Regions from separate parts of the Soehngenia saccharolytica DSM 12858 genome, predicted to be linked through region 1. Evidence: riboswitches for the same ligand, from Rfam matches in the RefSeq annotation. Region 1 holds a riboswitch; the other holds the start of a gene.

Region 1 (15,857 bases):
TTAAAACAGATAAGATAATTGCAGTGAGCAAATCAGTAGAAGAAAAGCTCATTAAAGAGGGACTTCCTCGTGAAAAAATATCATATATACCAAACGGCATAGATTTAGATAAATGGAAATCTCCGCCAAAAGAAAATGTCAGAGAAATGTATAATATTGATAAAGATGCCATAGTCATAACTTCTGTGGCAAGATTCAGATGGGAAAAAGGGCATAAATTTTTTATTGATTCGATAAGAACTTATTTTGAATTAATGGAAAAAGAAAAAGTCAATAAAAAAGTAGTATTCATATTAGTAGGTGATGGAGCTTTATTTGAATCCATAAAAGAATATGCTGATGAACTTGGAATAAATGAACATTTAATTTTCACAGGTTTTAAAGATAATGTAATGGATTTTTTAAAAGCATCTGACTGTTTCATTTGCCATTCACAATATGAGGCGTTTGGCATATCTCTGTTAGAAGCGATGGCTTGTAAACTCCCTGTCATTTCGACTGATAGCGGTGGAACTAAGGAAATAATTGAAGATAAATTAAATAATGGCATTTTGGTCCCATATGGTGATAGTGAAAAATTAGCGGAAGAAATGCTAAAACTTACTAAGGATGATGAATTAAGAAATCGTATGGGGAAAAACGGCTATGACTCTATTGTAAGTAAATACGATTTAAAATATTTAGCAGAAGAGACTCTAAAAATTTATCTAAAATAGGAGGAATTCACATGAATAAAAGCGATAAAAAACTTCATAAAAAATTAAATGTCATTGATATAGTGATCGGGATAATCTTAATTGCACTTGTTGTATTTGCATTAAACAAACTTGGAATAATCGGCGTTAAAGATATCGTTGTGAATGAAGAAAGTAAAATAGAAATCATATTTTTTCAAGAGGAAGTTAATGCCTTCACTGCGGAAAATGTGAAAATAGGAGACCCAGCAAGTGAATCTTTGCTAAATGCAAGTTTTGGAAATGTCACTGAAAAGAACGTGGGTCCTTCCATATCTTATGGAAAAGATAAATTCGGTAGACAAACCACTTCAACTAAAGATGGATATTCATCTATATATATTACGTTGACAGCAAATGGAAAAGTTGGAGACAATGGTGTAGTAATTGGCGGAAGTACTTATTACATTGGTCAAATAATCAATTTAAAAGTAGGAAGTTCAATATTCTACGGTAGAATAGATGCCGTAAATCAGCTTTAGGAGGTTTGTTATGAGAAAACACAAATTTACTTGGATAGACTTACTAATCATTATTGTAATTGTATTAGCTGCGGTTAGTGTAAAATCTAAATTCGAAAAAGCGAATGTAGCTACAAATGAAGTCCAAAAAAAAGATATTGAGATATCTTTTTATATTGAAGCGGTTCCAGAAACAGTACTAAACGGTATACATATAGATAGCCCTGTGAAAGAATCAATTCAAGGTTCATCTTTTGGCAAAGTTACCAAAATTGAGAAAGGTCCAAGTGTCGTCTTTGCTAGTGACGATTCTGGAAATGTTGTAGCTTCAGAGAAGGAAGGGTATATATCATTGACACTGACTATGAAAGCGTCTGGCGAACTAAATCCAAATGGAATATCTCTTGATAAATCTGTCTACTATGTAGGGCAAACAATAACTTTATATGCTGGCAATTCAATACTAAAAGATGGCAGAATCTCTTATGTAAACATCTTAAATGAATAACAAAAGGAGATTTATATGAAAGATACTCTTATAAGGCAATTACAAAATAGCAGATTTATTAATTACTTAACAACTGACACTTCAAAAAATGTAAATTGGGCTAATAGCATTTCATTGAATATCTTAATTTACATTATCAGTTTGCCATCTATCCTTATACATTTAGTTTATTCTAAATTGAGTAATGTATTTGACAATAGCTATTTCATCAAGTTTTTCAAATTTATTGGATCTAATTTACATTATGTAATAGGAGTGTCTATAATTTTTATTTTTACAATTCCAGATCATTTGTGGAGCAATTTATATGCTGTCATATTAATTGCTCTTATAACAACATTATTTTATTTTAAAAAAGGATTGTCTGAAAATCCTAAGTTGGAACTAGAAAAACTAGATTACTCACTCATTATTTTTTTTCTAACACTGTTCATAGCAGGGATAGGTTCAGTGTTCCCAAGAGAAAGTTTTAATCAACTTGTTTTCTATATTGCTACTTTCGTATTTATAGCTGTCATAATATTGGAAGTTAACTCAGAAAAGAAGCTGTTTGATCTTGCGAAATTTATAGCAGTGACTGCTATCCTGACTTCTATTTATGGATTATATCAGTGGAGAATTGTCGGAATAGAAGTAAATCCATCGTTAACTGATTTAACTATCAATCAAAATCTAGGAGCAAGGGTTTTTTCAAGTTTTGGAAATCCAAATGTATACGGCGAATTCTTGGTTTTATCAATTCCGTTTTTCTTTCCGCTCTTTTTAAAAACTAAGAATGTAGTATACAAAATTTTAATTGTTTTATCATCGTTGCCTGTTTTATTGATGTTATTTAAGACTGGTTCAAGATCAGCATGGGTGGCATTTGCAGTTTGCATTTTCATATTCGTTTTCTTATGGAATAAAAAATACATCCCTGTTCTGATTGTCCTTGGACTTGCTGCAATACCATTTCTGCCAAGTTCAATTTACAATAGGTTAATGACAATATTTAATCCAAACGACACATCATTAAAGTACAGACAAATGATTATGGGGCCAGCTTTAGTAATGCTCCGAGATTATTGGATCACAGGCGTTGGTTTAGGAAGCAAGACAGTATCCTTAATTTATCAGAGATATAAAAGCTTCGGTCTGACGACAGTAGCACACACTCACAACTTATTTATTCAGCTATGGCTTGAAGCAGGGATTTTATCGATACTTTCTTTTATCATGTTCATGTTTAGGCTTGCTAAAAACAGTTACATTAAAATCAATAAATTTAAAAACTCTAAACAATCATTAATCATTTCTGCATCTTTGGCTAGCACACTTGGAATACTGGTCATGGGTTTAGCTGATTATGTTTGGTTTTACAATCGTATATTTTTAATGTTTTGGATAAATATCAGCATGGTTCTATGCGCATTAAACTTAAAGCAAGGGCAGTAGCCCTTGCTTATTTAACCAATTCTTTTTGAATTACATTTACTCCTTTTGATAATTTATCAATGTTAAATTTATACAATGTTCTTTCAATACTCGCAATTGAAGAAATCAAGTCATGTTTGTCAATATTTCCCATATGCCCTATTCTAAACATTTTTCCCTTAAATGCTCCTAGCCCTGCTGCAACTTGAACTCCCTCTATAGCTAGAGTATTCCTGAACAATTCGTCTTCAATCCCATCAGGATAGAGAACATTTGACAATGTATTAGCTCTGTATCTTTCGTCGGCAAGTATCTTAAATCCAAGCTCTTCCAAAGATTTTTGATAAGCTTTCCCAAATAATTCATGACGATAAATCCTATTTTCGATACCTTCTTCATTTATAAGTCTTATAGACTCTTTTAATGCCCAAATCAAGTTCACGCTCGGCGTTGCAAAGTATTTGCTTGGTTCATGCATGATTGGCAACCAATTATTGAAATCTACGAAGTATTCGCTTATAGCTCCGAGTCTTTCCCTAGCTTTCATGGCTTTCTCATTCGCCCACAAAATAAGCAATCCAGGAGCCACCCCAAATGCTTTTTGTGAAGCCGTAAATAATATGTCTATATTCATGTCATTCATGTATTCTTCTTCCCCAGCGGTAGCACAAACTCCATCAACTATATAAATGATCTCAGGGAATTCTCTCAACATTTCACCTATACTTTTAATATCAGCTTTTACACCGGTTGAAGTATCGACATGCGTTACTATAATCGCATTGTAAGCTTTTTTCTTCAAGGTTTCCCTGATTAAATCTATAGGCACAGATTTACCCCATTCAGCACTTAGGACATCGACATTTATTCCTTTGTTTTTAGCAATATCGATAAATCTATCCCCGAAATAACCATGGGATACAACTAATAAATTATCCCCTTTTTTTAACACATTCGCTAAAGACATTTCCATTGCTAAAGTGCCACTGCCAGAAATCACAAAAACTTCACTATCTGATTTTACAATTCCCTTTAATTCTCGTAAACAATAATTAAAATCATTTACAAAATTCACATCTGAAAACGCAATGGTCTCTCTTCCCATTTGGTCTTGAATACTTCTTGATACAGGTGTTGGCCCTGGAATCATCAGTAATTTTTTTGTTTTCACATAATCATCCCCATATTTTAATATATACATATATTGTACCATATGAGGGGTTACTTAGACTTATAATTTTCAATATAATCCATTAACTTGTCAATTGAATTAAAAACTATCATACCTTTTGAAATTAGATCGTTCATTATTTTTGTTGCAGTTCCATTAGTATAATCTATATTTTTCTCTGAATCTTCATTTAAATAAACAACTTTTTTCCCCTCATTTATAGCTGTAAGTGCCATCTCCAAGTTTAAAAGATTTCCATGCCCAATCGGAACTTGTGCGATGACAACTATGTCTTTAGTTTTCATTAAATTTAGGTTTCTATTGCTTGTTTCCTCTTTAATTGCTGAAAATGGCTTTTCCTCAACCATTTCAATTTTTAGACTCTTTGCTAATTGCCAGTCGCTATCCCCTACATTTAAAACTCCAACACTTAGATCTATTCCTTCCTTCAAAAGCCTTGACATTATTATTTGCCCACTGCCACCACCTGCTATTAAATGTATGCTGGGCAAAGAAGCATTTTTATCTCTTTTCTTCGGTTCAATAGGAGTTATAAACAAAGAATTTGTAAATTTATTCAACTCCACTATCGCTCTCATATTGTATGCATTTTCTATATTGGAAGCCGTCAACACTTCTCCTACATTCCCTGATTTTAATATTTGACCGTCTTTTAGCAATACTAGTTTGTCAGAATATCTACTAGCTAAATTCAAGTCATGCAGGACTGAAATTATTGTTAAATTTTGTTTTTTATTTAATTCTTTTAATAACTCCAATACTTCAATCTGATGGTTGATATCTAGATGTGAAGTAGGCTCATCTAATAATATTATCTTAGGATCTTGAGCTAATGCTTTAGCTATTAAAGCTCTTTGTCTTTCTCCGCCAGATATCTGTGTTACAAGTCTATCTTTTATCTCTAAAGTGTTAGTTAATGCCATCGCCCTGTAAGAAATGTCATAATCATATTTTTGATCGTTTTGAAACCGTTTTTGAAAAGGGTATCTTCCCATGAACACAAGCTCTTCGATGCTAAATTCAAAGTCTAAAAAAGTATCCTGTGGTACAAAAGATACAATTCTTGCTAATTCCTTTCTTTTATAGCTTCTCACATCTTTGCCATAAATGGAAATTTCCCCATCATAGTTTTCATAAATATTGTTGATTAACTTTAATAATGTTGATTTTCCTGCTCCATTTGGTCCAATAATGCTAAGAAATTGGCCTTCTTCAACGGTCAAATCTATGTTTTTCAATACTTTTAATTTCCCATATCCAAACTCTACATTGTTTAAATTAATAATATTCATATGTATTTCCTCACATCATTTTCTTTTTACTTCTCAATAAATATATGAAAAACGGTCCACCAAACATCGCAGTAATTATACCTACAGGAATTTCTACTGGAGAAATCAATGTTCTTGAAATAGTATCTGTAATTATCATAAATATAGCTCCGACAATGGCAGAACAAGGAAGCAAAATTTTATGGTCCGGTCCAAATATTATTCTGGCTATATGTGGAATTATCAACCCAACAAATCCAATTATTCCACTTACAGAAACAACTAATGAAGTGAGCAATGTTCCAAGGACTAGAATTATCCTCTTTGTTCTCTCTACATTCACACCCATGCTCTTTGCAGTTTCGTCTCCTGTGAGTAATATATTGAGCTCTTTTGAATAATAAATTAGCACAACTATAGTCAACAATATTGGTATAGATAGGCTTTTTACTGGATTCCATCCCTTTCCAGATAAACTACCCATCGTCCAATATATTATCTTCGACATATCATTAGAATTAACAACCATTAAAAATGACATAATAGCAGTAAAAAACTGCCCTACTGCAACCCCTGCCAGAAGCAAAGTATTTGTTGACAATTTATTGTTTATTCTGCCTATATTGTACACAATAAATACAGATATAATAGCTCCAATGAATGCGGCAAAAGTAATGCTTGAAAATCCATATTTAACATATTCAAGATGGTTTATGATAGCTATAGTAGCTCCCAATGCAGCCCCAGATGAGACCCCTAGTATATAGGGGTCTGACATAGGGTTTTTTAATAGTCCTTGGAACGATACTCCAGCAACTGACAGACTAGAGCCAACCAATATTCCTAAAATTACCCTTGGCAATCTTACGTTCCAGATTATTGCAAATTGAGCATCGGTTATATTCTCTATATTTACATATTTATTTATAATAGGAATTTTTGAAAGAATTATTCTGTACACATCTGATGCTTTTATATTTGCGCTGCCGATTGCCGACACGACAGCTACAATTATAGCAAGTAGCACCATTAAGCCAATTATAATGCTAAGTTTTGACTTTTTCCTATAATTATGTTCCATTTCTATCCCAACTTTAATTTATTTCTGGATGAATTGCTTTAGCGATTTCAGTTAATCCTTGAATAATCCTTGGTCCTGGCCTTGAAACTATGTTAGCATCTAATAAATACACTTGTGAATTTTTGATTGCGTCAATATTCTCAAACCCAGGTCTTGCTTTTAATGTTTCCAATGTTGTAGTGGAATCATTTGGAATTAAATATACTTCTGGATTCTTTTCTATCAATTTTTCAACATCGTATTGTGGATATGGGCTATCGGCATCTTTTGCAATATTCTCCCCGCCAGCTAGATTTATGAGTTCATCTATGAAAGATCCTGGCCCTGCTGTCATCAAAGGATCGTTATATACTTCATAGAAAACTCTCTTAGTCCCCAAGTCTTTAACTTTTGCAACTATTCCATCTCTCTCAGATTTCATATCAGATACTACCTCGCTAGCTTTATCACTGCACCCTGTAAGTACGCCGATTTTTTCTATTGTAGTAAACACTTCTTCAATAGTTTCTGGCATAAAACTAGCTACTACAATACCTGCTTCTTCAAGTCTTTTATTATCTTCTTCATTGCCTTGTCCATAATTTAAAACTAAATCAGGCTCAAGCGCCAATATCATTTCAAGATTCCATCCATCAAAGCCGCCTACTTTTTCAATTGATTTAACTTCTTCAGGATAATCATCTGCTGTAGTTACTCCAACAACTTTTTCTCCAGCTCCAATTGCAAATAGTATTTCTGTGTGACTAGGTGCTAAAGAAACGATCTTCTCTGCTGGTTTTTCGAGTGTGATGACTTTCCCAAAGTCATCGGTTATCTCAATGCTCTCTGTTACTTCTTCAGGATTTTGCTCAACTGGGCTTTTATTACTGCTACAGCCTGATATCGAACCTACTATTAATAATAATGCTAACAACAAATACAAAGTTCTCTTTTTCATTCATATACCCTCCTTGATGTAATTAATAAAACAAAAAAGCTTACCATGGAGGTAAGCACAAAAAAACTTATACACATCCCTCCCTCCGAGGCTTTAAATTTAGGCAGATATCCTGACTTATGCTTCATTCTACTTTCAACGCCTTCCCAGTTTCCCAGTGGCATAATGTTGATTTCGTCAGCATTCACAGTAGCGGGGGCTGTAATGGATTTACACCATTTTCCCTTTTAAATCTAAAAGATACCTAAATTTTATTAAATTGTCATATATATGATAACAAATTATTTAATTATTATCAATCCTTATTCTCCGTTCCCTGATAAATTTTGATCAATGGCTTGTGTTTCTTCTTTTTCTGGCCCTACCTCATAAATATAATCTTTCTCTTTATAATAATCTGAGGATATCTTAACTGTTTCAACAATATTTCCATTGACTATCTTGTATTTGTAAGTTGACACTTTATATCCATTTCTACCTTCTTGTATTAATTCCTTTGTCCCAGGCTCAAGATTTGGCTTAAGCTTTTCTATAGTCTTATAAGGTATTGTCTCCAATAATTTTGTTCCGATTTTTATTTTATAATCCCTGTTTGCGGCATCGCCGTAGATATAAAAATGAACGGTCTTATCAATTATTTTTGTATCAATGTAAATAGGAAAATCAAAATTATTTTTAAAAACCAAATCATAATAGGTTCCCGCAACTGCCGCATCAGTCCCTTTTGGAACATATGCAGGTGGAATTGAGTGAGGATGGCGCTCCAATATTTCTAAATCTGCTAGTAGCAGCGCATTGTATAAAGTCGTAGAGGTTTGACAAACTCCTCCACCTATTCCGGGTGTCAATTCTCCATTTACTATTACAGGGGCATCTTCATAACCGTTTTTCGAACTTCTCGGTCCTGTAGTTTCATTATATGAAACTACTTCTCCAGGTAAAACAATTAGCCCTTTGAAGGAATTTGCCGATAGCCTTATGTTGTTTATCCTCCCACTCGCGCTGGATTTAAAACTAGTTGAAAAATGAGCAAGTAGGCCGTTGACCTTATTATATAATTTTGCAGTGGTCTTAGGTTTTATCTCATCATAAGGCACATATATGTCATTTAATTGATCAATATTTGACTCTATCATTGATTTTAATTTTCCCTTATTAACTTCATACCCAACTACTTCATCAGTTATATGAAATTTTGTTCCATCAAATTTTAGAGTAGCATCTTGTGGTTCTTCATATAAAGTTTCACTTATTTCATCAACATATTTATCGATAGAATTTGGATCATAATAGTACACTAATTCAATGTTTAGTGGGTCTTTTAAAAGATTTCTAATGAATCTGTATCGCTCAATAAAGTTGCCTTCTCTACCAACATTATGGGCTTCTTCAACTGCTTTTCCATAATTATAATCATATCCCAAATCTTTCAATGACAATGTGAATTCAAATTCCTTATTTCTATCTGATAGAATTTTCATTTTCTTTGCTTCAATTTCTTTTATCTTTTTATCTTTTAATAAATTTATAGCCTCATCCCTTGAGTAACCTGATAGTTCAATGCCATCTACATATATTCCTTCGTAAAAATACACACTATTTAGCTTATTATTAATATAAAAATACGATAATACCCCTAATAATATTATTGTCAAAGCAAATGTCAAAGCAACTTTTGTGCTTCTTCTCATAAATCATTCCCCTTTATTTTCTAAAATTCAGCATATTTTTTCTGTGATATAAACATTTACTATTTATAGGGCATTCATTGCATGAAGGGTTCCTAGCTTTACATGTGTTTCTACCATGAAATATGAGAATATGATGAGCTTTGCTCCACTTTTCTTTTGGAATTATCTCCATTAGATCTTTTTCAGTACCCTCTACAGTTGAACTATTAGCTAACCCAATTCTATTTGAAACTCTAAAAACATGCGTGTCAACAGCAATGGCAGGAATGTTAAAAGCATTGCTCAAAACCACATTAGCTGTTTTTCTTCCAACCCCAGGCAACTTAATTAATTCATCAAAACTGTCTGGAACTTTCCCTCCGTATTTCTCCTCTAGCATGATACATGCATTTACAATGTTTTTAGATTTATTATTAGCAATTCCACAGCTTTTTATTATCTCTGCTAGCTTTTCTTCTCCTAAATTTATGTAATCTTTAGGGGTTTTAAATTCTGTAAATAATCTATCTGTTACTTTATTCACTCTAACATCGGTACATTGTGCTGATAGTATTGTAGCAATTAAAAGTTCAAATTCATTACTAAAATTCAGTTGAGCTTTCGCTTGTGGATATATTTTCTCCAATATGTCTAGCACATCTAAAGCTTCTTTTTTTGTTAATTTCTTTTTCATTTATATCAAGTACTCCTGTTAATAATAATTCGTTACACTATTTAGTATCTCTATCCTATCATCTAATTCCAAAAAATCAAGACATTCTTGGATAATTTTATCAACGTGTACTAAGTTGTTTGACACGGTGCAAAATGCTACAAATGATTTGTTCCATATATCATTGTCTCCAACCTCAGATATAGAAATATTATATCTACGTTTCATTCTTTCTATTATGCTTTTTATTACCATTCTCTTGTTTTTTAATGAATATGATTCATATATATACAATTCTATTTCACAGCACCCAACAATCATAATATCACCTAAATTTAAAATTAAGGGAAGACTAGTCTTCCCTTAATTCATATTATATAAGACCCATTTCTCGGCCAACTTTATTAAATACCTCAACTGCTATATCGAGTTGTTCTTTTGAATGAGCTGCTGTAACCATGCATCTTACTCTGCCTGTATTCTTTGGAACAGTTGGGAATACTATTCCAGAAACAAATACACCGTTTTCAAGCAACTTTCTGGAAAATTCCATAGTTTTTCCTTCTTCACCAATAATAACAGGTGTAATTGGTGTTTCACTATTTCCTATGTCAAATCCAGATTGGCTCATTTTCGCCTTGAAATATCTTGCATTATCCCAAAGTTTGTCTGTATATTCAGTTGATTCCATTAACATTTTAATCGCTTCAATTGATGCGCCAACAGCTGCAGGAGGCAAGGAAGTTGAAAAAAGTGCTGGTCTTGCTCTATGGCTCAACCATTCATACATGGTCTGAGAACCTGCTACATATCCTCCAACAGAGCCTATTGCTTTGGATAAAGTTCCAATTGAGAAATCAACTCTATTGTGTAGTTTAAAATGATCTACTGTGCCTCTTCCACTCTCTCCTAGTACACCTGAACCATGCGCATCGTCAACATAAGTCATTGCATCATATCTTTCAGCTAATTCTACTATTTCTGGTAATTTAGCTATATCTCCATCCATGCTAAATACTCCATCGGTTATGACAAGAATATTTTTGTATTTTTTTCTGCTCTCTTTTAGTACTTTTTCTAAGCTATCCATATCAGAATGCTTGTAAATTGCTCTATCAGCTTTAGATAATCTAGAACCATCAATAATTGAAGCATGGTTCAACTCATCTGAAATTATTATATCTCCCTCTTCAGTAATAGCTTGTATTGTTCCTGCATTGCAATTAAAACCAGATTGATAAACAAATACTGCCTCTTCTCTCTTGAATTCAGAGAGAATTTTTTCTAGATCCTCATGTATCTTCATATTTCCAATTATAGTTCTTACAGCTCCAGAACCAGCTCCGTACTCTTCTACAGCTTTTATTGCTGCCTTTCTAAGCCTTTCATGATTTGCAAACCCAAGGTAGTTATTAGAGGATAGATTAATGACTTTCTTTCCATTTAAAATGACCTCAGGACCCGTAGGGGAATCTAAAACAGGTAGTTTTCTATATACTCCTTGATCCTTTAATTCTTGAATTTTTTCTTTTAAAAAGTTCAACTCATGTACATTTGACACTTATATCCCTCCAATATTTATAATTTACAATAGAATTATACCATATTAATAATCTATTTTAATCAAAATTTAGATAAATACCTAACAATGTATGGCTTCAAAAATTCAGAGCTATTATTCTCTAGAGCTTTTTTTATCTCATTGTCAATATATCCTATATTTTCTAATGCAATAATTGCATTTCTCGTTAAAACATTTTTGCCTCTCCAAGCGCCTGACATATCCCCATATTTATTTTCAAACTCTCTCTTACTCATGCATATAATCTCTTTAATATCAACAATTCCATTCGTTTTATATGGTTTAAATTCGTCAAAATGGGACTCTTTTATATTTTCATTTTTAGGGCAGACAATTTGGCATATATCGCATCCATAAATGTTTATACCCATTTTTTTGCTTTCTTCTTCGTTTAAATAATGTTTTGTTTGAGTGAGATACGAAATACATTTTTTAGGATTGAGTTTGTAAGGCTCTTCTATAGCTTTACCAGGGCAGCTTCTCAAACAAATATCGCATTCCCCGCATTGTGATTCTATTGGAACACTGTATTTATCAAGGCGTAAATCTGTAAGTAAGTATCCAATGAAAATAAAAGATCCATATTTGTCGTTTATTATACTTGTATTTTTCCCATAGTATCCTATCCCAGCTTTATAGGCAATTTCTCTATCTACTAAAGGTGAAGTGTCGGCCAGAATAGAGTATTCAAATTTTTCATATTGTAATAATTTATCTGCTAGTTTATTTAAATAATTTTTAATTACTATATGATAGTCTATCCCCCAAGATGACCTAGCTAATTTCCCATAGAGTCTATTATTATTGTTATAACTTTCATAAAAGTAAGGCAATCCTACCACTATTATACTATTAGCGCTTTTCATTATTTCTCTAGGGTTTACTCTCTTTGATATGTCGCTATTCTCAAATTCTGTTGCTAAATTTTCTTCAAATCTGTTACTAATTTTTTCTTCTATTCTATTTAAAATTGATGCATCAGTAAAGCCAATTAAGTCTAAACCGATTTCTAATGATTTTTCGATTATTAATTCAACCTTCATATTATCACCTATTAGAAATTTTGTACCCTTAAATCATACTATCAGATATAAATTAAATGTGTTATAATATCAATGGAAAAGGGGTAGATTTGATGCTTATAAATTTAAACAAAAAATCATTTAAGAAATTTGACTTCTTGTTGTTAATTACAACTATTCTATTGTGTATCTATGGCATAGTTATTATATATTCAGCTACTTTGAGTTTAGACAGCACTAGATATGTAAAAACTCAAATTGCTTCGACAATTATCGGGTTGATTGCGATATTAGTTCTTGTATTCTTTGACTATGAGCTGTTAGAAAAACTATATATCCCGATTTATGTTTTGTCAATTGGTTTATTAGCTGCAGTTTTAATTGTAGGGGTAGGCGACGAGCAATGGGGTTCGAGATCTTGGCTTTATATCGGGTCATTTGGATTTCAACCTGCAGAATTTGCGAAATTAGGAGTTATAATCTTTTTAGCTAGAATAATTGACAAAAATAAAGAGGAGATAAATTCTCCAAAAGTACTAGCAAAAATCCTTGTTTTTGCGATAATACCAATTGCTCTTATTTTACAACAGCCTGATTTAGGCACAGCTATTGTATTTGTTTTCTTTACTGCTGTGATGTTGTTCGTAGCTGGTCTAAGGATTAAATACTACTTAGCAGCATTAGGTGCAGGGATATTGAGTCTACCTATTGTTTGGTTGCAAATGGACTATTACCAAAAAGAAAGAATTTTAAACTTCATGAATCCTGGAAGAGATGCTTCCAATACTGGTTATCAAGCACTTCAAAGCAAAATTGCCATAGGCAGTGGAAAAATATTTGGCAGAGGCTTATTCAATGGCACTCAGACTCAATTAAACTATCTGCCTGAAAAACAAACTGATTTTATTTTTGCTGTACTGGTGGAAGAGCTTGGTTTTATCGGAGGAGCAATATTATTAGTGCTCTATTTTATACTATTGATGAGAATGATAAAAATAGCTCGAAATACATCCGATACTTTTGCCTCATTAGTAGTGACAGGAATAGCATCATTGATGTTTTTTCATATATTTCAAAATATAGGTATGACTATTGGACTTATGCCAATAACAGGCATTCCACTTCCATTTATGAGTTATGGAGGCACTTTTCAACTAATAAATCTAGTGTGTGTTGGAATAGTTCTCAGCATTGGATTGCATAAAGAAGGATTGAGTTTTTAAAAAGGGTTGATTTATCAACCCTTTTTAAATAATGAAACTTGATTTTTATTTATGATAGCATCTTCTTCATTTTTCTCTTTTAAGTAACAGCTCCTGCACAGTGGTTCATATTCTCTTGATGCTCCTATGACAACTCTCTCTTTATCCTTGGTCTTTCTATGGCTAATCCATGCATCGCTACCACATTTCACGCAAACAGCATGATGTTTTGTCAAATAATCTGCGAGTGGCATCAATTCCTTGACTATTTCAAAAGGTCTGCCCTCAAAGTCAACATCAAGTCCTGCTACGATAACTGTTATGTCTCTGGACAAAAATTCGGTTATTGTATTTATTATATCTTTTATATCCCCGTCTAAAAACTGGATTTCATCTATTGCTATAACTTCAGGGTTACTTATCTCGCAATATTTTTTTATGCTCTCTATATTCTCAACTAAAATTGCTTCAATGCTCATCTCATCATGAGATATAATATCGGAGCTCTTAAATCTAGTATCAACTGCCGGCTTAAATGCAATTGTTTTGTACCCTGCAATATTAAATCTCTTAATATCTTTTTCCAATGACGATGTCTTCCCTGAAAACATAGAGCCTGTATGAATAATTAACTTTCCTTTATATTGATGCAAAACTATTACCTCCATATCAAATTATTCTCTTGTCAATTTTTAGCGTTTATTTTATGCCATCTATTTCCACAGAATCAATACCTTCTATTAAACTCAGCATCTGTATGAACTCATAGTCGTCTGATCCGACAGGTCTTTTTATAGATAGATTTATTTCTATTATACTATCACCTGATTCCAATTTTTTAATCTCTCTTATATCTATATTTTTAATCGTTATATTGTTTCTCCCCAGTATAGTCCCAATATCTCCAATCAAGCCATTTCTTTCTCTACCTACAATTGTGAGTTGATTATATACATCTGATAATATTGTTTTCTCCAATTTCCCCAAATACATTAAAGACAAAAAAGCAATTAGTGTTGTTATTATGCCTGCAAAGTAAAAGCCTTGACCTATTGCCAACCCTATTCCTGCACACACCCATAAACTTGCTGCAGTTGTTAGTCCCTTAATTGTATTGCCATTTCTAAGGATTGTACCTGCACCTAAAAAGCCAATCCCACTAACAACTTGAGCTGCTATCCTTGTCGAATCTCCACCATTAGTAGCCCCATTAGTCGAAACTAGCATCATCAAAGTAGAACCTACGCTTACCAATATGTGAGTTCTAAATCCAGCTGGTCTATTGCTAGCTTCCCTCTCTATACCAATAAGTCCTCCAATAAAGGCTGCCAAAATAAGCCTGATGAGTATATCACTATTTTTTAGCATCTCTTTCCCCCTAATTGATATTATTGAATAAGACTATGGTTATGCTATAATTATAATCGAGGTGTTTATTATGAATGATTTATTCAATTGCAATGGTTGTAAAAATAATTGCAGTATTGAAATTATTAAAGACGGCAACCGCATAACATACAATGGTTATAAATGTTCAAAAGGTCTTTCCTATGCAAAATTAAATTCCAGCGAAGAATCAAAAATTGTGACCGCAAGGGCAATATTGACTAATGGAAAAATGTCAAAAATCCCTGTTAGGACTACTACTGAAATCCCTTGCAATCTAATTGCTGATGTAATTCAAACGATAGAAAACACAAAAGTCCAAGCCCCTATAGAAAAAGGTACAGTCATAATTAAAAATATATTAGGTACTGGCGCAGATGTTGTGGCTCAGCGCAGAGTAGTATAATATATGTCTTTTCTAAATTCCATTGTAATCATTATATATAAAATAATACCCTTTAAAACACTTGACATGCTTATTGTCCACCAAACCCCTTCAACTCCTAACGATGTGCCTGATAAAATGATTGCAGCTGGGATTCTTAGAATATTTAATGTTGTCCCAACAACTGTCGGAGGCAAAGTCTTTCCTAAACCATTAAAAGACCCAGCTGTACCAATTTCAAGACTCATGAATGCTTGAGACAATCCTAAAATTCTCAAATAGGCACCACCTGCTTTTATTGCCAATGGATCCTCAGGAGTAAAAATGCTAAAAATCGGCT
Region 2 (15,857 bases), on a different contig from region 1:
TAAACTATTAAGAAAACTGAATCCAGAGATGAAATATATCTCTATAAATTTATCTGCTAAGGGTATACTCGAAAGAAATATTATCCGTTTCTTAGAAGATTTAACACTAAAATATGATGTTAACCCTGACTATATTGAGTTTGAAGTTACAGAATCTTCGCTGCTTAATAACATTGAAAAAACAGTTGAAATACTAGATAAAATAAAAGAAATGGGGTTTAAACTTTCTATGGATGATTTTGGCACAGGCTATTCCTCTTTAAATTACTTAAAGAATTTGCCATTTGATAAAGTGAAATTGGATAAGAGCTTTATAGACAATATAGAAACGGATGAGAGAGATCATTTGATGGTTAAATCTATCATTGAATTATCTCACAGGTTAGGCTTGCTAGTAGTAGGAGAAGGTGTCGAGACTAAAAATCAGAGAGATTTGTTGTGTATATTGGAATGTGACTTCATTCAAGGATTTTATTATGGAAGACCTGAACCAATAGATAATTGATATAAATGGGTGGAAATTCCACCCATTTTATATATTTAATGGCTTGTCAATAGCGGCTAAACTTGCTTCCACTATCGCTTCGGTCAATGTAGGATGTGGATGAACTATCTTTGCCAAGTCATAGATTGTACCCTCTAAGTTCATTAGTCCAACTCCTTCGGCTATCATATTTGAAGCATCATTACCAATTATATGCAAACCGATGATTTCGCCATACATATTTTTATCTGCCAAAATCTTTACAAAACCAGCAGTTTCGCCTTTTATACTTGCCATGCTGTTTGCAGATAATGGAAATTTCCCTACTGTACAGTCAATATTTTTTATTTTAGCCTCATCTTCGGTTAAGCCAACACTAGCGATTTCAGGGAATGAGTATACAACTTTTGGAATTTTAAGATAATCAATTTTGGAATCAATTCCACAAATATTTTCACTTGCTATTACACCTTCAAAGGATGCTACATGAGCTAATGGCATTTTTCCATTGACATCACCTATTGCAAATACATTCGGTATACTGGTTCTAAGATTTTCGTCTGTTAGAATAAATCCCATTTCATCTTTCTCAATTTTCAAGTTTTCTACACCACTTAAATTTGGCTTTATTCCATAGAATACTATATATTTGTCTGCAGTGAATTCCTTTTCTTTGCCGTTTTGGGTTAAAGTAATTTTATCGTCGCTTATCTTCGTTATATTAGCATTGTTTACTAGTTTTACACCACTTTTTTTAAGTTGCCTTTCCAAAGTTTGCGATAGTTCGCTATCATATTGAGGAAGTATATTTTTATCACTATATATCATAGTGACGTCTGTGCCTATTGAGTTGTAAAAAGTAGCATATTCTACTGAATAGGTGTCATTTCCTAATACTAGAACCTTATCGAACTTCTCTTTTTGAGTTAAAATACCCATGTTATTGATCGCTTTGCCACTGTCAAAGCTCTCTTTTAAGCCATCTATAGCTGGGATATAGGGTTTTGAACCAGTTGCTATTATTAAATTGTCAAAGGATAAAATATCCCCCTCAACATCTATAGTACTTTCATCAATTACTTTTCCAAATCCATTGTATAAATCTACACCGTTTTTCTTAAATAACATGTGAATACCTGAAACCAGTTTGTTAACAGTTTCATCTTTTTTTAGCATCATTTTTTCAATGTCGACATACACTTTAGACTTGTCGATTCCACCTATGCCGAAGTCTTCACTTCTCAAAATATCTTGAAAGTGTTTTGCATAAGACAACAGTGTTTTAGTTGGAATACAACCCCAATTTAAGCATATACCACCTAATTTGTCTTTCTCTACTACTGCTACTTTTTTTCCAAGCTGACTTGACTTTATGGTTGCTATATATCCTCCGGGTCCCCCGCCAAGCACAACTACATCATATTTCTTCATGTCGCTCACCTCTTAAGCTTTAAGCAAAAGCATTTCTGGATTTTCTAGCAATTCTTTCATCATGTTTAAAAATCTAGCTCCACTTGCTCCATCGATTATCCTATGGTCATAGGACAATGAAAGAGGTAGAATCCATGCTTTTACTATTTCATTATTCTTAATTATAGGCTTTTGAACTATTCTTCCAACTCCTAAAATTGCTGACTCAGGGTAATTTATTATTGGGATTCCATAATATCCACCTATAGAACCGTAATTTGTAATTGTGAAACTACTCCCCTTTAAATCTTTAAGTTCAATTTGGTTATTTTTTGCTTTGCTAGAAATTTCATCTACTTTTTTAGCTAACTCAATTATGCTCAATCTATCTGCATCTTTTATGACAGGCACCATTAATCCTCGCTCTGTATCGGTTGCGATACCTATATGATAAAATTTCTTTAATATCAATTCATCGTTTTCTTCATCAAGTGTTGAATTGAATTCTGGCATTTGCTTAAGGACTGCTATAGTTGCTTTAATTATAAAAGGCATAAAAGTTAGATTGATTTCTTCTTCTCTTAATGAATCTTTATATCTTTTTCTAAATTCATATAATTCGGTTACATCCAGTTCATCCATCGCAGTTGTATGCGGTATAGTAAATCTTGATTGAGTCATTTTTTCAGCAATTGTCTTTCTTATCTTTGTCAGAGGAATTCTTTCAACTTTTTCATCTTCAATCAAAACTTTTTCTTCTTGCGCTTTACGAGCTGTTTTAACTGTTTCATCTATCGCTACTTCTTGTTTTCCAACTTGAGGTTTTTCACTAGCTTTAATTATATCCTCTTTCATAACTCGACCATTTGGTCCACTTCCAACAATTTGATTTATATCCACGCCTAAATCTTTAGCGAGTTTTCTTGCAACTGGCGTGGCGAGAGCTTTTTTGACCTCATCTTTATTTTCACTTCTGAAATTGCTCTCATCGCTGGGTGCTATTACTTCGGAAGATGCAATTACTTCGCCAACCACTCCTGCATTTTCTTCTTCAACAATTTCTTTTTTCTCATTTAAAGTATCTTTTTTCTCTACTGGAGATTCTTCATCGGCAGCGCCTTCGGTATCTATGACTACAAAGACATCTCCAACATGAATAGTATCGCCATTGTTTGCCCTCAATTCTACAATCTTGCCGGTTTTGGGAGAAGGTATTTCAGTAGTAACTTTATCTGTTTCAACCTCTGCTACAGAATCTCCTTCTTTTATTAAATCGCCTTCCTTGACAAGCCATTTAGTAATTATACCTTCATGAATACCTTCTCCTATATCTGGAAATTGAAATTCAAATCTCATTTTTACTCCTCCTTAGTAACGCACTACATCTTCAATAGTTTTAGCAATTCTCTCTGGCGTTGGTATATAATGCTGCTCTCCTCTTGGCAAAGGAAAAGTAGTGTCAAAACCAGTTAACCTTGTTGGTGGAGCTTCAAGATATAAGAATGCTTTTTCATTGACAATAGATATTATTTCAGCACCTACTCCAAGAGTCTTTGGAGCCTCATGGACAACTAAAATTCTACCGGTTTTCTTCACTGATTCTACAAAACTGTCTCTATCCATAGGCGCTATTGTTCTTAAATCAATAAGTTCAACTGATATATCTTTGGCCTTTACCATATCGATTGCCTTTTGAACATCTCTTACCATAGCTCCCCATGAAACAACTGTGATGTCCTCACCTGATTCTATAATTTTCGCTTTCCCTATTGGAATCTCATATGGTCCTTCTGGCACTTCTTGTTTAAATGCTCTATAAATTCTTTTGGGTTCCCAAAAGAGAACAGGATCATTATCCCTAATAGCAGATATTAGAAGCCCTTTAGCATCATATGGCGTAGATGGTATAACGACTTTCAAACCGGGGATTTGAGCATACAAAGCTTCTGTACTTTCTGAGTGATGCTCTAATGCCCTTATTCCCCCTCCATAAGGTGCTCTTATAACCATAGGAAGATTGTACTTGCCTCTAGAACGATTTCTCATACGAGCCACATGACTTATTATTTGATTAAATGCTGGATAAGAAAATCCTGAGAACTGCATCTCAACAATAGGTCTAAGCCCATTTACTGCCATGCCGACGGCTGTACCGACTATTGCAGATTCGGCCAATGGAGTATCAAAAACCCTTTTCTCTCCAAACTTCTTTTGCAAGTCTTGTGTTACTCTAAAAACTCCACCTTCCACACCGACATCTTCACCATATACCACAATTGATTCATCTCTATCCATTTCTTCCATAAGAGCTTGATTTATTGCTTGCACCATATTTAAAGTATTGGGCATTATTTGTTACCTCCTTCTAAAAAAGCTTTATATTCGAATAATTGTTCTTCTAGTTGCGGTGTCATCTTTTCATAAGTGAATTTAAAGATATCATCAATTTCAGTATCTGATTTTCCTTCTATTTCTTCAAAAGTTGCAGTCACATCTTTTTCAAGTTCAGCTTTAGTGTTTTCAACCCATTTATCATCTATTAACCCTTTATTTTTCAAGAAAAGTTCTAATCTTAAAATAGGATCTTTTTTCTTCCATTCCTCTACTTCTTTATCTTCTCTGTACTTTGTAGGATCATCACTTGTTGTGTGAGCTCCTAGCCTATAAGTGAATGCTTCAATTAAAGTTGGACCTTCACCGTTTCTTGCTCTTTCAACAGCTGCTTTTGAAGCGTTGTACATAGCAAATAAATCGTTGCCATCTACTAGTATACCGGGCAAACCATAAGCAATTGCTTTTACGGCTAAATTTTTGCTTTTAGTTTGAACTTTTCTTGGAGTAGATATGGCATATTGATTATTTTGTATTATAAAGATTACAGGAGCATTAAACACTGCTGCAAAATTTAAAGCTTCGTGAAAATCCCCATGAGAAGTACCGCCGTCTCCTACATAGGTCATTACGACGCTTTTTTCTCCCTTTATATTATTTGCCATACCTATACCTGTAGCATGCTGTAGTTGTGAAGCGATTGGAACAGACACAGGGAGCATCTTTACATCGTCTGGAAAATGACTGCCCCATTCATTGCCATACCAGTAAAGATAAATATTCTTTAATGGAACCCCCTTAATTAGCCAAGCGCCTAATTCTCTAAAAGCTGGGACAAGCCAGTCATCTTTTTCTATAGCAAAAGCACTGCCGATTTGAGCTGCTTCTTGCCCTATATTTGGCGCATAGGTGAGCATTCTTCCTTGTCTTTGATACGAAAGCGCTTTTTCATCAATAGTTCGTTCGTAAAGCATAGTCTTGAAAAGATACAACAGCTCATCATCACTTAAATTTGGTTGATCTTTATCGTCAACTAGATTTCCGTTTTCATCTAGTACTTGATACATCTTGTTATCCAATGGATTGTATTCATCAAATATCATAAACTAACCTCCTGTTATAATTGATAATCGTTATCATTTATTATATATATCTCCAAAAATAAAATAATTAAACAGTAAATTAGTAGGAATTTAAATTCATAAGATTGCGACAATTATATATAAAAAAAGAGTTCGCATAAGCAAACTCTAATTAAAAAATTAAACTATTTATTCATTTCAACTGCGATTTTTGCTGCTAACAATGCATTGTTATAAACAAGTTGTATATTTGCCTCGAGTGATTTCCCCTCAGTTACATCTTTTATCTTTGATAGAAGAAATGGCGTGAGAGCTTTACCTTTGATACCCTTTTCATTAGCCTCTCTTACAGCTTCTTCTATGCTTTTATTAATTAATTCTTCATTCATGGAATACTCTTCAGGTATAGGATTTGCAATGAGCATACCGCCTTTTAAGTTCAAACTCCATTTAGCATTAATTATATCTGCAATTTCTTTTGGACTATCAACACGGTAATCAACGTCAAACTCGCTGCTTCTTGTGTAGAAAGCAGGGAGTTTATTAGTTTTATAGCCTAGAACTAACACTCCTTTTGTCTCTAAATACTCTAAAGTAAGACCTAGATCTAAAATGGATTTTGCCCCAGCGCATACTACTGCTACATTTGTTTGAGCAAGTTCTTCGAGATCTGCGGATATATCCATAGTAGTCTCTGCTCCCCTATGAACTCCACCAATTCCGCCTGTTGCAAAGACTTTAATTCCAGACATTTCAGCGATTATCATAGTTGAAGCAACTGTAGTGGCGCCATCCTTTTTCATAGCACATACATATGGGATATCTCTTCTAGATACTTTTAAAATTCCTTTTGTCTTTCCCATGTAGTCTATCTCTTCTTCTGTTAGGCCTGCGATGAGCTGCCCATTGATTATTCCAATAGTAGCAGGTACTGCGCCATTATCCCTTATGATTTTTTCTACATTCAATGCGGTTTCAACATTTTGTGGATAAGGCATACCGTGCGAAATTATCGTGGATTCTAGTGCAACCACAGGCTTATTTTCTTTTAAAGCATTTTCTACTTCTCTTGACAGTTTAACAATATTTTTCATCAATATTCCTCCAATTTGTTTATATATTCTTCTAACTTTTCTACGGATATATTTTTATTTATTGTATCTTCTGATTCCATTGCCACAAGGCTTGCAGCCATCGCATATTTGACGCTCTCTTTGAATGGTAAGGTATTGTATTCACCAAAGACTAATCCTGCTTGAAATGCATCACCTGCGCCAGTAGCATTCTTTATATTGGCTTTCTTGGCTTTTAATCTACCATGACATCCTTCTGTGCTATAAAAAGCACCTTTCTCGCCAAGTGAAATCACTATATTCTTCACACCTAAATTGTGGATGATATTGCTTGCTTTTATTAAATCCTCTTTATCCTCTATCTTTATACCTGTTATAGCTTCAACTTCGAGTTTGTTAGGCTTAATAGTGTGAAAATACCCCAACACATCTTTTGCTCTCAAAGCTTTGGAAAAAGAAACAGTATCTAAGAATAGCTTCTTATCCTTATAATTTTCGACTGCATATTCGAGTGTTTCTTTCTCTAAATTTGTATCTAGCACTATTATCTCGCTACCTTGCAATGTGATGGCATTTTCATACAGATAATTCTCATTTAGATATTTAAAGATATCCATAGAGGAAATAGCTACATCCATATCCATTTTCTCATCTAGTATTGCTAAATATGTGCCGGATGATTCATTTGAGATGGTCTTTATGTAACTAGTGTCTATGTTAGCTAGCTTGCATTCATCGACAATTTTTTCTCCGTACATATCATCTCCAACCACTGTAAACAATTTGGTATTTATTCCTAATCTGGATATATTTTCGGCAATATTTCTAGCAACGCCGCCAACTGACAACTTTACTAAGCCGGGGTTCGAGTCGTTTCTACGAAGCAATTCATTAGGGAATCCTACAATGTCGACATTTGCTCCTCCGATGACGCTAACATATCTCGACTCTTCAATTAAATAGCCTCTGCCCTTAATGATTCCCTTTTTAGTTAAATTGGCTATATGAACTGCTACACTCGACCTAGTAATATTTAACATTTCGGCTATTTCGTTTTGAGAAACTAGAGGATTTTTTTTGATGATGTTTAATATTTCAAGTTCTCGGTTTGTCATAATACCTCCTAAGCATACGCTTATATTAATAAACTTATGCTTATAGTATAAGCCTATATAAATCAAAATGCAACATATATTTTTTATATTTTTTTATAAATCCTATGTCAATTCATCATTGATTTAAAGATTAAAGGAAATATTAATATTTTGTCATATAACCATGACACAGATCTTACAACTTTGTGTTTAATATAAGCAATATAGTAATATAATATAGATGTAAAGTTATTTAATATTAAATAAATGGCATTGAAGGTGTATATTATGTCAAATCTAAGCGCGCGACAGTTTGATATATTTAAAAGACTATTGGATGGTGAAAAACTTAACATCGATGTTTTGTCAAATGAATATGGCATTAGCAAAAGAACTATATATAGGGAGATAAACGCTATAAATAAATATCTTTGCGATAATTACAATGTCATATTATCCAATGAAAAAGACGGGATAAAGTTAATTGCAGATGAAAAACAAATTGAAACAATCAAGATGGATTTTTGGACTAAGAGACCTGCTATTTCAATAGAAGAGAGAAAAAAGCTTATATTATCAGAGCTATTGAAAAATAGCGAGCCATTAAAGTTGGATTATTTTGCTAAAAAGTTCAATGTTTCATCAGCTACCATAAGCTATGATCTCAAAGATATAGAAAAATGGCTAAATGAACAAGATCTAGTTCTAGTTGCAAAACCTGGATATGGAGTTGGTGTTGAGGGAAAAGAAAACGATATTAGAAAAGCTATTATAAATTTCTTATATGAGAATGTTAAAAAAGATATTCTGATAGATGTATTAAATAAAAATTCTTATGCCAATGATATGCAATACGACCTTGATAGGTATTTAAAGGGAATTGTCGATATAAGCACACTCAATACAATAGAAAAATCAATAAAAAAGCTTGCAAAAGAGATTGAATTTGAAATGGTAGAAAGCTCTTATATGGGATTACTCATACACCTTGTGCTCGTTGTAAAAAGATTAGAGGCAGGGGATAAAATAGATATAAACCCAATCAAACTCAGAGAGCTGAAGATGTCTGAAGAATATCAATATGCAATAGTACTAGCAGAAAATTTACAAAAAGAACTAAACATACAAATTCCGGAGAGTGAGATTGGTTATATAACGATTCACTTAAAAGGCGCTAGATATAAGGATGTCACTAAAAATTCCGTTGACGAGAGCTTATTAAATATAGTAAACTCAATGATTTCCAATGCGGAAGAAATATTCTCTGCAAATTTTAAACAAGATGAGGTATTGTTTAATGGCCTATTAACCCACATAGGTCCAGCTATAGATAGATTGTTGAGCGGTTTAAATATCCGAAATCCATTGATTGATGACATAAAAAGCAAATATGCGGATCTGTTTACAAAGACAAAAGCAATTTGCAAAACTTTAGAACGCGAAATAAATATACCAATTCCGGATGATGAAATTGGATATATTGCAATGCATTTTGGAGCTTCAATTGAAAGAAAAAACAAAATTAAAAAGCAATATAATGTTCTAGCGGTTTGTGCCAGTGGCATAGGAACATCTAGGATGATGCTATCTAAGCTTCAGCTATTTCCTCAACTGAATGTGGTAGATGCGGTATCCAGCATGAAATTAGATGAAGCTTTAAACAAGTTTGATATCGACTTGATTGTATCAACTATACCGATTAAAAATACACAGATTAAGAGTGTTGTAGTAAATCCACTGTTGCTTGAAGATGATATTAAAAAGATCCAAAATGCATTAAAGACAGATTTGATAATGGATAACCGCAATTATGCAGTGCAAAGCAAAAGAGAATTTGACGCAATGTACATTGCAAAGTATGGTAAATACCTATTGGACATTTTAGAAAACTTCACAGTAATTGATTTAAAACAAAGCAATTCAAAGGAAATTATCAGAGAATTTCTTCTTTATTTGCAACATAGAGGCTATATAAAAGACATTTTGGATATAGAGGAAAAGCTGATAGGCAGAGAAGAGTTAGGGGCATTGGTTCTTCCAGAAAGGCAATTTGTGATATATCACTGCATTACAGAGCATATAGAGAAACCAATAATCTCAATTGGTAATTTGAAAAATGAAGTAATGATGAAAAACTTATTCAACAACAATGAGAGAGTACGTACAGCCATGTTGCTACTTTCGCCTGATGACAAAGCTTCAATTAGACTAATTGGAGATATAAGCGCAGCTTTGATAGAAGATATACAATTGCCTACTAGGATAAGTTCCGCAAAAACAAAAGAGAATATGGAAAGAATATTTTCAGATTTATTGAAGGTCAAGTACATGGACGAAATAAGGAGAGAGATGATGTGATGTTCTTTTTAAGTAAAGTGCAAGTTAAGATTTTTTACATTATTTTACTGGCAATATGGGGAGTTTCTGGAATATACACTATGGTCAATGAAGGTGTTTCCAGAGGATTGGTGGTGCTATTGTTTGGAGGTGGATTTATAACTTTTATATATTATGCTCAAAAATTTTTCATAAAAATGATAAAAGCTGAAAACAAAGCTTATCAAAAATTAAAAAAATAGGAGGATGATCATATGGCAATACATGCCGTAATTTTATGTAGCTGGGGTGCAACATCAAGCGCTTTGGCAAAAAAAGTTTCAGATGAGGCAAAAAAACAGGAATTGGATGTAGTTGTAGATGCTGGCGGAACAGGGGAGTTTAAAAAGAATGCGGAAAAATATGATGTAGCATTGTTAGAACCTCAAGTAAGACACCTGAAAAAAGAGATTGAGACAATTGCAAGTAAATACAACATTCCAGTGGATATTGTAGATATGCAAGCATTTGCAGTAATGGATGGCAAGAAAATATTAAAACAAATAATAGATCTTGCCAATAGCAAGAAGGAGGGCTAGTTTATGGATGGGAACAAACTAAACAACAGCCGAATTATGAAGTGGTTAGAAGAAAAAGTCATGCCGGTACTTGCAAGAATAGCACAAAATGTCTATTTGCAAGCTATAAGAGACGCATTTAGCAGTTTTGCTCTTCCTGTAATACTAACTGGGGCAATATTCTTGATCATTGCTAATCCTCCTACAGGTATAAACTGGGGTCCTATTATAGCTTGGGAAAATGCAGTAAAACCTATAATGGCACAAATATTGATTCCATTCAACTTGACTTTTGGAGTCATGGCGTTGATGGTCGCATTTGGTACAGCATATAGTCTTGCTTCTCGTTGGGATTTAGATGAATCTATGACTGGCTTGACAGCCATGTTAGCATTTTTAATAACATGCTTTCCAGCGACAGACATAACAAGCGTAAGCTTTGGAGAAGTATTGAATTATTTGGGAGGACAAGGGCTGTTTATTGCCATCATAGTAGGTATAATAACACCTATAGTAGTCAGATTTTTCAACAAAAGAGGAGTGGTCATAAAGATGCCTGAGCAAGTGCCTCCATATGTAGTGAGAAGCTTTATAGCTCTAATTCCTATGTTTACTATGATTATACTTGCTTGGGGAGTAGAATGGATAGTTTGGTCTAGGTATCAGATAACCTTGCCACAGCTTGTAATACAAGTTTTCCAACCGCTAGTTGTAGCTTCAAATAGTTATCCAGCAGCTATAGCTGAGACAATTCTAATGATGCTATTGTGGTCATTAGGTATTCATGGAATGAATGTAGTATCCTCTATCGCATATCCATTTTGGATGAGCCAATTAGCTGCAAATGCTGAAGCCGCAGCATCAGGAGCAGAGTTAACTGGAATTATAACTGAACCATTTTTCCATGTATTTACACATATAGGTGGTTCAGGATTAACTTGGCCATTGGTAATCATGTTCATGTTCTCAGCATCTGTACAATTAAAAACTATAGGAAGGGCGTCTTTAGTTCCAGCGATATTTAATATAAACGAACCTGTAATTTTCGGAGCGCCAATAGTATTAAACCCAATATTGATGATACCATTCATGTTGGCGCCTATGGCAGCAGTAACAATAAACTATATTGCATTTGCTACAAATATCGTCGCAAAACCTTTGCTACAGCTTCCATTTACAGTGCCGGTATTCTTAAGTGGGTTTATCTCTAGTAGCGGGGACTGGAAGGCGATAGTATTGCAACTTGTAAATATAGTAGTTGCTGGAATCATATATTATCCTTTCTTTAAAATGTATGAAAAACAGTTAATAAATTCAGAACAAGAAGGAGTAGTTGCAAATGAGTAATGATAAAATCGATGAAATGGATTTAGAAGAGATTATATACAATCTGGTGCTTCATGGAGGGAATGCAAGAGCCGAAGCGTACGAAGCGCTAGAAGCAGCAGAAGAAGGCAGATTTGATGATGCGAAAAAACACTTAGAAAAAGCTGATGAAGAATTTTATGAAGGGCATGACTATCAAAATAAATTAGTCCAAGGCAAGCAAAGCCAAGTTCCAAATTTCCTTGTAGTGCATGCTCAAGACCAACTTATGACTGCACTTGCTGAGAAAAATTTAATAAGTAGATTGATCAATTTATACAAAAGAGTGTATGACTTGGAAAACAAATAATAACGGCACCCCTATTTTATGGGGTGTCTATTTATATTTTTGACTAAATATATTATAATTTAGAAAAAGATAAAATAACTTGAAATGAAGGTGGTACATTGGAAGGGAATTTATTGCTTGTTTATCTACTTTTAGGCTTGATAACTTTGTTTTTGCAAATTGGATTTGCCACAAAAGAGAATAAAATCACAGGGTTTATATTGCCAATAGCATTTTTAATTACAGCTATTTATTATTATATTAGAGGAATATCAAATGGAATTGGGAATACTGAAGAAATAAGAGTAATGACAACTATTGGAATAGAAGGATTTATTATTTCCATAATAGTTTATTTGATAATTCGCTTGAGAAGAAAAGGGGGCAAGTAGAGCAAAAGCTCTACTTTTTAAGTATTAAGCTTTAGTAAAAGCTTTTTTAAAGGATTTAGCAAAAATAATGTTGCAACAAAAGTAACTAAAGCATTTACTATAGATACTTGAAATCCCAGCAATAAACGAACTATCAATCCATTATAGTCTAATCCGGCAGCAATTATATAAGGTATGTCAATCAAAGTTCCACATATAAACGCCAAGAAAAACCCTAATAGTGAAAGTGCGTACTCAGATCTTATTCTTTTACCTACAGTCGAATATATAAAAGCGTATTGCGGGAAAACAACTAAATACATTATTGTCCAGAGCCCAAAGCCACGTGTGAGCATCACCAAAAAGCAAAATATGGCAACGGCTAAATACGATTCATCTCTTTCTAGGCTTACCCCATACAAGAGGATAGTGAAGTTCACAAGCTCTACATATAGTAGCCCTGAGCCAATGAATTGAATAATATACAAAATGCTTGCAAGCATGGCTACTCGTGTTATTTTTTTACTGCTCATTTTACATTCCCATATCTTTAGTATAGTGGAATTCTATTTCATCTCCTTCGTTAAGACCAATCGAATCAACGCCCGGAGCTTCTCCTATTTTCATATCAAGTCCTTTTTCTTTGGATTTATACGAATACATCCACCAAGGTCCATTTGTCATGTCGGCAGTTTCAAGACCCAACAAGCCATCTAAAAATCTTCCATATTGCGTATCAGTCATTTTCACATTCAATTTTTCTTTATTTTCTTCTAGAAAATCTCCAAGATTCTCCTTTTCAGTTTTAAATTTTGTTTTTTCCATCAGCACTTCTCCGGTGGTATCATTGATGACTGTGATATAAATGTCTTTTTCGAGATCACTGCCTTGGAAGTATTTGTTTATTCCAAAAAACACTCCTGCAACCAAGGCTATTGCAAGAATTGCCAGTATAATTTTTTTAGTATTTTTCATTTTATTCTAATTCCTCCAGTTAATAAGATTTTGATATAAATTCAATTTCATTTATGTTTTCAAGCCTGTTAGTTTCTATTGCAAATGCAAACAGAAGATTAGCTGCCAAATTTGAAAAATCTATGAGCACCTGTGGCACAATTACACCTGATTTTTCAATTAGATGTAGATTTCTAGTGACAATTTTAGCTTCGCATCTTGCATTGTGATATAAAGTTGCAATACTAGAGCCTGTGGGGTATACAAAATTAATTAGTCTGTCTTTGTTTCTATCTTTTAATACATGATACATTATCAAACCTTCTTTGATATCAGCTTCGGAAATAGCCATTTTACCTCTTAGTGAGCCGTTCAAGTGCAAAACTCTCTCCAATAGCCACCAAGTTTCTTTTTCTAATGGAGTGTTTTGAGACAATATATGGCCTAGAGAAGCAGAAAGCTTGTCGGTGAGAATTTCATGATCTACAATTTTTGAATCTTCATTTAAAAAAGGATAACTTATTAAATCATAATCTGGTTTCATTTTAAACCTCCTCATAAACATAAAAAAAGCTCCTAAAAAGGAGCAAAAATACAATATAAAACTAATTGTTTCTTGTTTCCTCCTTTCCCTCCGAAAGTAAAACATAGTCTTTAAGGCAGGTCTCCTGGCTTATGGCTTAAACTTATCAAACCTTCCCATAGCAAAGCTACAGTGGATAAATGATAAGCATACCACATACAGTAGCGGGGGCTGCAGCGTTTCACGCATTTCCCTATTAAGTAGTACACCTTAAAAGAAATATGAAGTTGATAATATAATACATCATTATATAAGTTAGTTCAATAGGAAATTATAAAATTGACCTTTGCCGCTTATATAAATTGAAATAATAGATGTATCTTCCTTCGAAACTCAACATCTAGATTAGAATTGATAATTAAGCACTATAGTCCTCGGTTTTAAAACATAGATATTTATAAATTCAATTAAAATTATATTTTTATAAAACATTTCAATAACTATTCCCAAGATTTTATGGTAGACTGATAATTGACAAATTAAGGAGGGATCTTATGGAGAAAATCAAAAAAATTCCATTGCCAATTTCAGGGCTTATACTTGGGCTTGCGGCATGTGGGAATTTAGTACAAAGCCGTGGAGAAGTATATCGCAATATTTTCGGTATTATTAGTGCTATATTAGCAGTGCTTTTAATTATTAAAATATTTATGTCATTTGAACAGACAAAAAAAGATTTAGGAAATCCAGTAATTGCAAGCTCGTTTCCAACATTTAGCATGGCAATTATGATTTTAAGTACTTATTTAAAACCTTACTCTGATCCACTAGCTAGATGTTTGTGGATAGTTGGTTTAGCATTTCATATCATATTGATAATTTGGTTTACAATTAATTTTGTATCAAAATTTGACATTAAAAAAGTTTTTCCTTCGTGGTTCATCGTATATGTAGGGATAGTAGCCGGATCAGTTTCTTCTAAAGCATTTGGTTATGAGTCTATTGGAAGGATACTGTTTTATTTTGGATTAATAAGTTTTATAGTATTATTGCCTGTTGTAATAAAGAGAGTATTTGTTGTGAAAGAAATGCCTGAGCCGGCATTGCCAACTATAACTATTATGACTGCTCCAGCAGGGCTGTTACTTGCAGGATACATGAATGTATTCGGAAATAAAAGTTATGGGATTGTTTTAGCGCTTTTAATAGTTTCGCAAATTCTTTATATTTATGTGCTAACTAGATTGCCAAAGCTATTGAGCTTAAAATTCTATCCGTCTTATTCTGCATTTACTTTTCCAACTGTTATAACAGCAATAGGGATAAAGGGAGCAGCAAACTATTTAAAAGGAGTTAACGAATCATTAAGCTTTTTAACTTCAGTTGCATTGATTGAAGAAATAATAGCAGTTTTATTGGTTGTATATGTTTTAATAAGGTACATTTCATTTTTAAGTAAAAAGACAATTTCTAATTAAGGAGTGATATGATGACTAGAGAAGAATTAGTTAATCAAGTGAAAAATGAAGCTGAAGGCTATTTTCAAAGAGGAGAATTTTTCTGTTCTGAAGCAGTTGTCAGAACAATAAATAATTTGCTTGGGAAACCATATGAAGATGACATAGTAAAAATGGCATCAGGCTTTCCAATTGGCATAGGCAAATCAGGTTGTTTGTGTGGCGCGGTAAGTGGGGGAATCATGGCGTTGGGAATGGTTTATGGCAGAAATTATGGCGAGAAAATGGACGATTCAATGTTTCCTGTGGCAGCAGGATTGCATGACTACATAAAAGAAGAGTATGGGTCAACTTGCTGCAGAGTTATGACAAGAAAATGGGCTGGAGACAATTTTCAAAGTCCTGAAAGAAAAATGCATTGTGTTGAGATTACTGGGAAAGTCGCAGAATGGGTCGCAGACAAATTAATTGAAGACGGTAAAGTAGTTGTAGAATAAGAGAACACTGTATGGTTTAACCATACAGTGTTT

What was found. Region 1 has a riboswitch for cobalamin ahead of BO51_RS03345 (ABC transporter substrate-binding protein). Riboswitches for the same ligand answer to the same signal wherever they lie in the genome.
Region 2: another riboswitch for cobalamin. It lies ahead of BO51_RS07090 (hypothetical protein); the one in region 1 lies ahead of BO51_RS03345 (ABC transporter substrate-binding protein).

The regions. Positions count from the first base shown of each region.
Region 1 is NZ_JCANTN010000007.1:35,178-51,034, reverse strand. It holds gene BO51_RS03380 (glycosyltransferase family 4 protein) at 1-716, shown strand, start outside; gene BO51_RS03375 (DUF4330 domain-containing protein) at 728-1,216, shown strand; gene BO51_RS03370 (DUF4330 domain-containing protein) at 1,227-1,703, shown strand; gene BO51_RS03365 (O-antigen ligase family protein) at 1,719-3,137, shown strand; gene BO51_RS03360 (pyridoxal-phosphate-dependent aminotransferase family protein) at 3,145-4,287, opposite strand; gene BO51_RS03355 (ABC transporter ATP-binding protein) at 4,338-5,600, opposite strand; gene BO51_RS03350 (FecCD family ABC transporter permease) at 5,611-6,660, opposite strand; gene BO51_RS03345 (ABC transporter substrate-binding protein) at 6,674-7,597, opposite strand; cobalamin riboswitch at 7,683-7,860, opposite strand; gene BO51_RS03340 (VanW family protein) at 7,900-9,288, opposite strand; gene nth (endonuclease III) at 9,302-9,961, opposite strand; gene BO51_RS03330 (DUF503 domain-containing protein) at 9,980-10,261, opposite strand; gene BO51_RS03325 (glycine C-acetyltransferase) at 10,314-11,501, opposite strand; gene queG (tRNA epoxyqueuosine(34) reductase QueG) at 11,564-12,565, opposite strand; gene rodA (rod shape-determining protein RodA) at 12,658-13,767, shown strand; gene BO51_RS03310 (thymidine kinase) at 13,782-14,399, opposite strand; gene BO51_RS03305 (MgtC/SapB family protein) at 14,446-15,114, opposite strand; gene BO51_RS03300 (DUF1667 domain-containing protein) at 15,185-15,538, shown strand; gene BO51_RS03295 (MATE family efflux transporter) at 15,520-15,857, opposite strand, start outside.
Region 2 is NZ_JCANTN010000022.1:19,462-35,318, forward strand. It holds gene BO51_RS07015 (putative bifunctional diguanylate cyclase/phosphodiesterase) at 1-505, shown strand, start outside; gene lpdA (dihydrolipoyl dehydrogenase) at 533-1,915, opposite strand; gene BO51_RS07025 (dihydrolipoamide acetyltransferase family protein) at 1,928-3,250, opposite strand; gene BO51_RS07030 (alpha-ketoacid dehydrogenase subunit beta) at 3,263-4,243, opposite strand; gene pdhA (pyruvate dehydrogenase (acetyl-transferring) E1 component subunit alpha) at 4,243-5,328, opposite strand; gene BO51_RS07040 (pseudouridine-5'-phosphate glycosidase) at 5,493-6,401, opposite strand; gene BO51_RS07045 (PfkB family carbohydrate kinase) at 6,401-7,495, opposite strand; gene BO51_RS07050 (BglG family transcription antiterminator) at 7,763-9,832, shown strand; gene BO51_RS07055 (hypothetical protein) at 9,832-10,053, shown strand; gene BO51_RS07060 (PTS sugar transporter subunit IIB) at 10,066-10,389, shown strand; gene BO51_RS07065 (PTS sugar transporter subunit IIC) at 10,393-11,715, shown strand; gene BO51_RS07070 (PTS sugar transporter subunit IIA) at 11,708-12,043, shown strand; gene BO51_RS07075 (hypothetical protein) at 12,142-12,414, shown strand; gene BO51_RS07080 (hypothetical protein) at 12,432-12,926, opposite strand; gene BO51_RS07085 (hypothetical protein) at 12,928-13,368, opposite strand; gene BO51_RS07090 (hypothetical protein) at 13,388-13,891, opposite strand; cobalamin riboswitch at 13,989-14,158, opposite strand; gene BO51_RS07095 (TDT family transporter) at 14,425-15,348, shown strand; gene BO51_RS07100 (C-GCAxxG-C-C family protein) at 15,360-15,824, shown strand.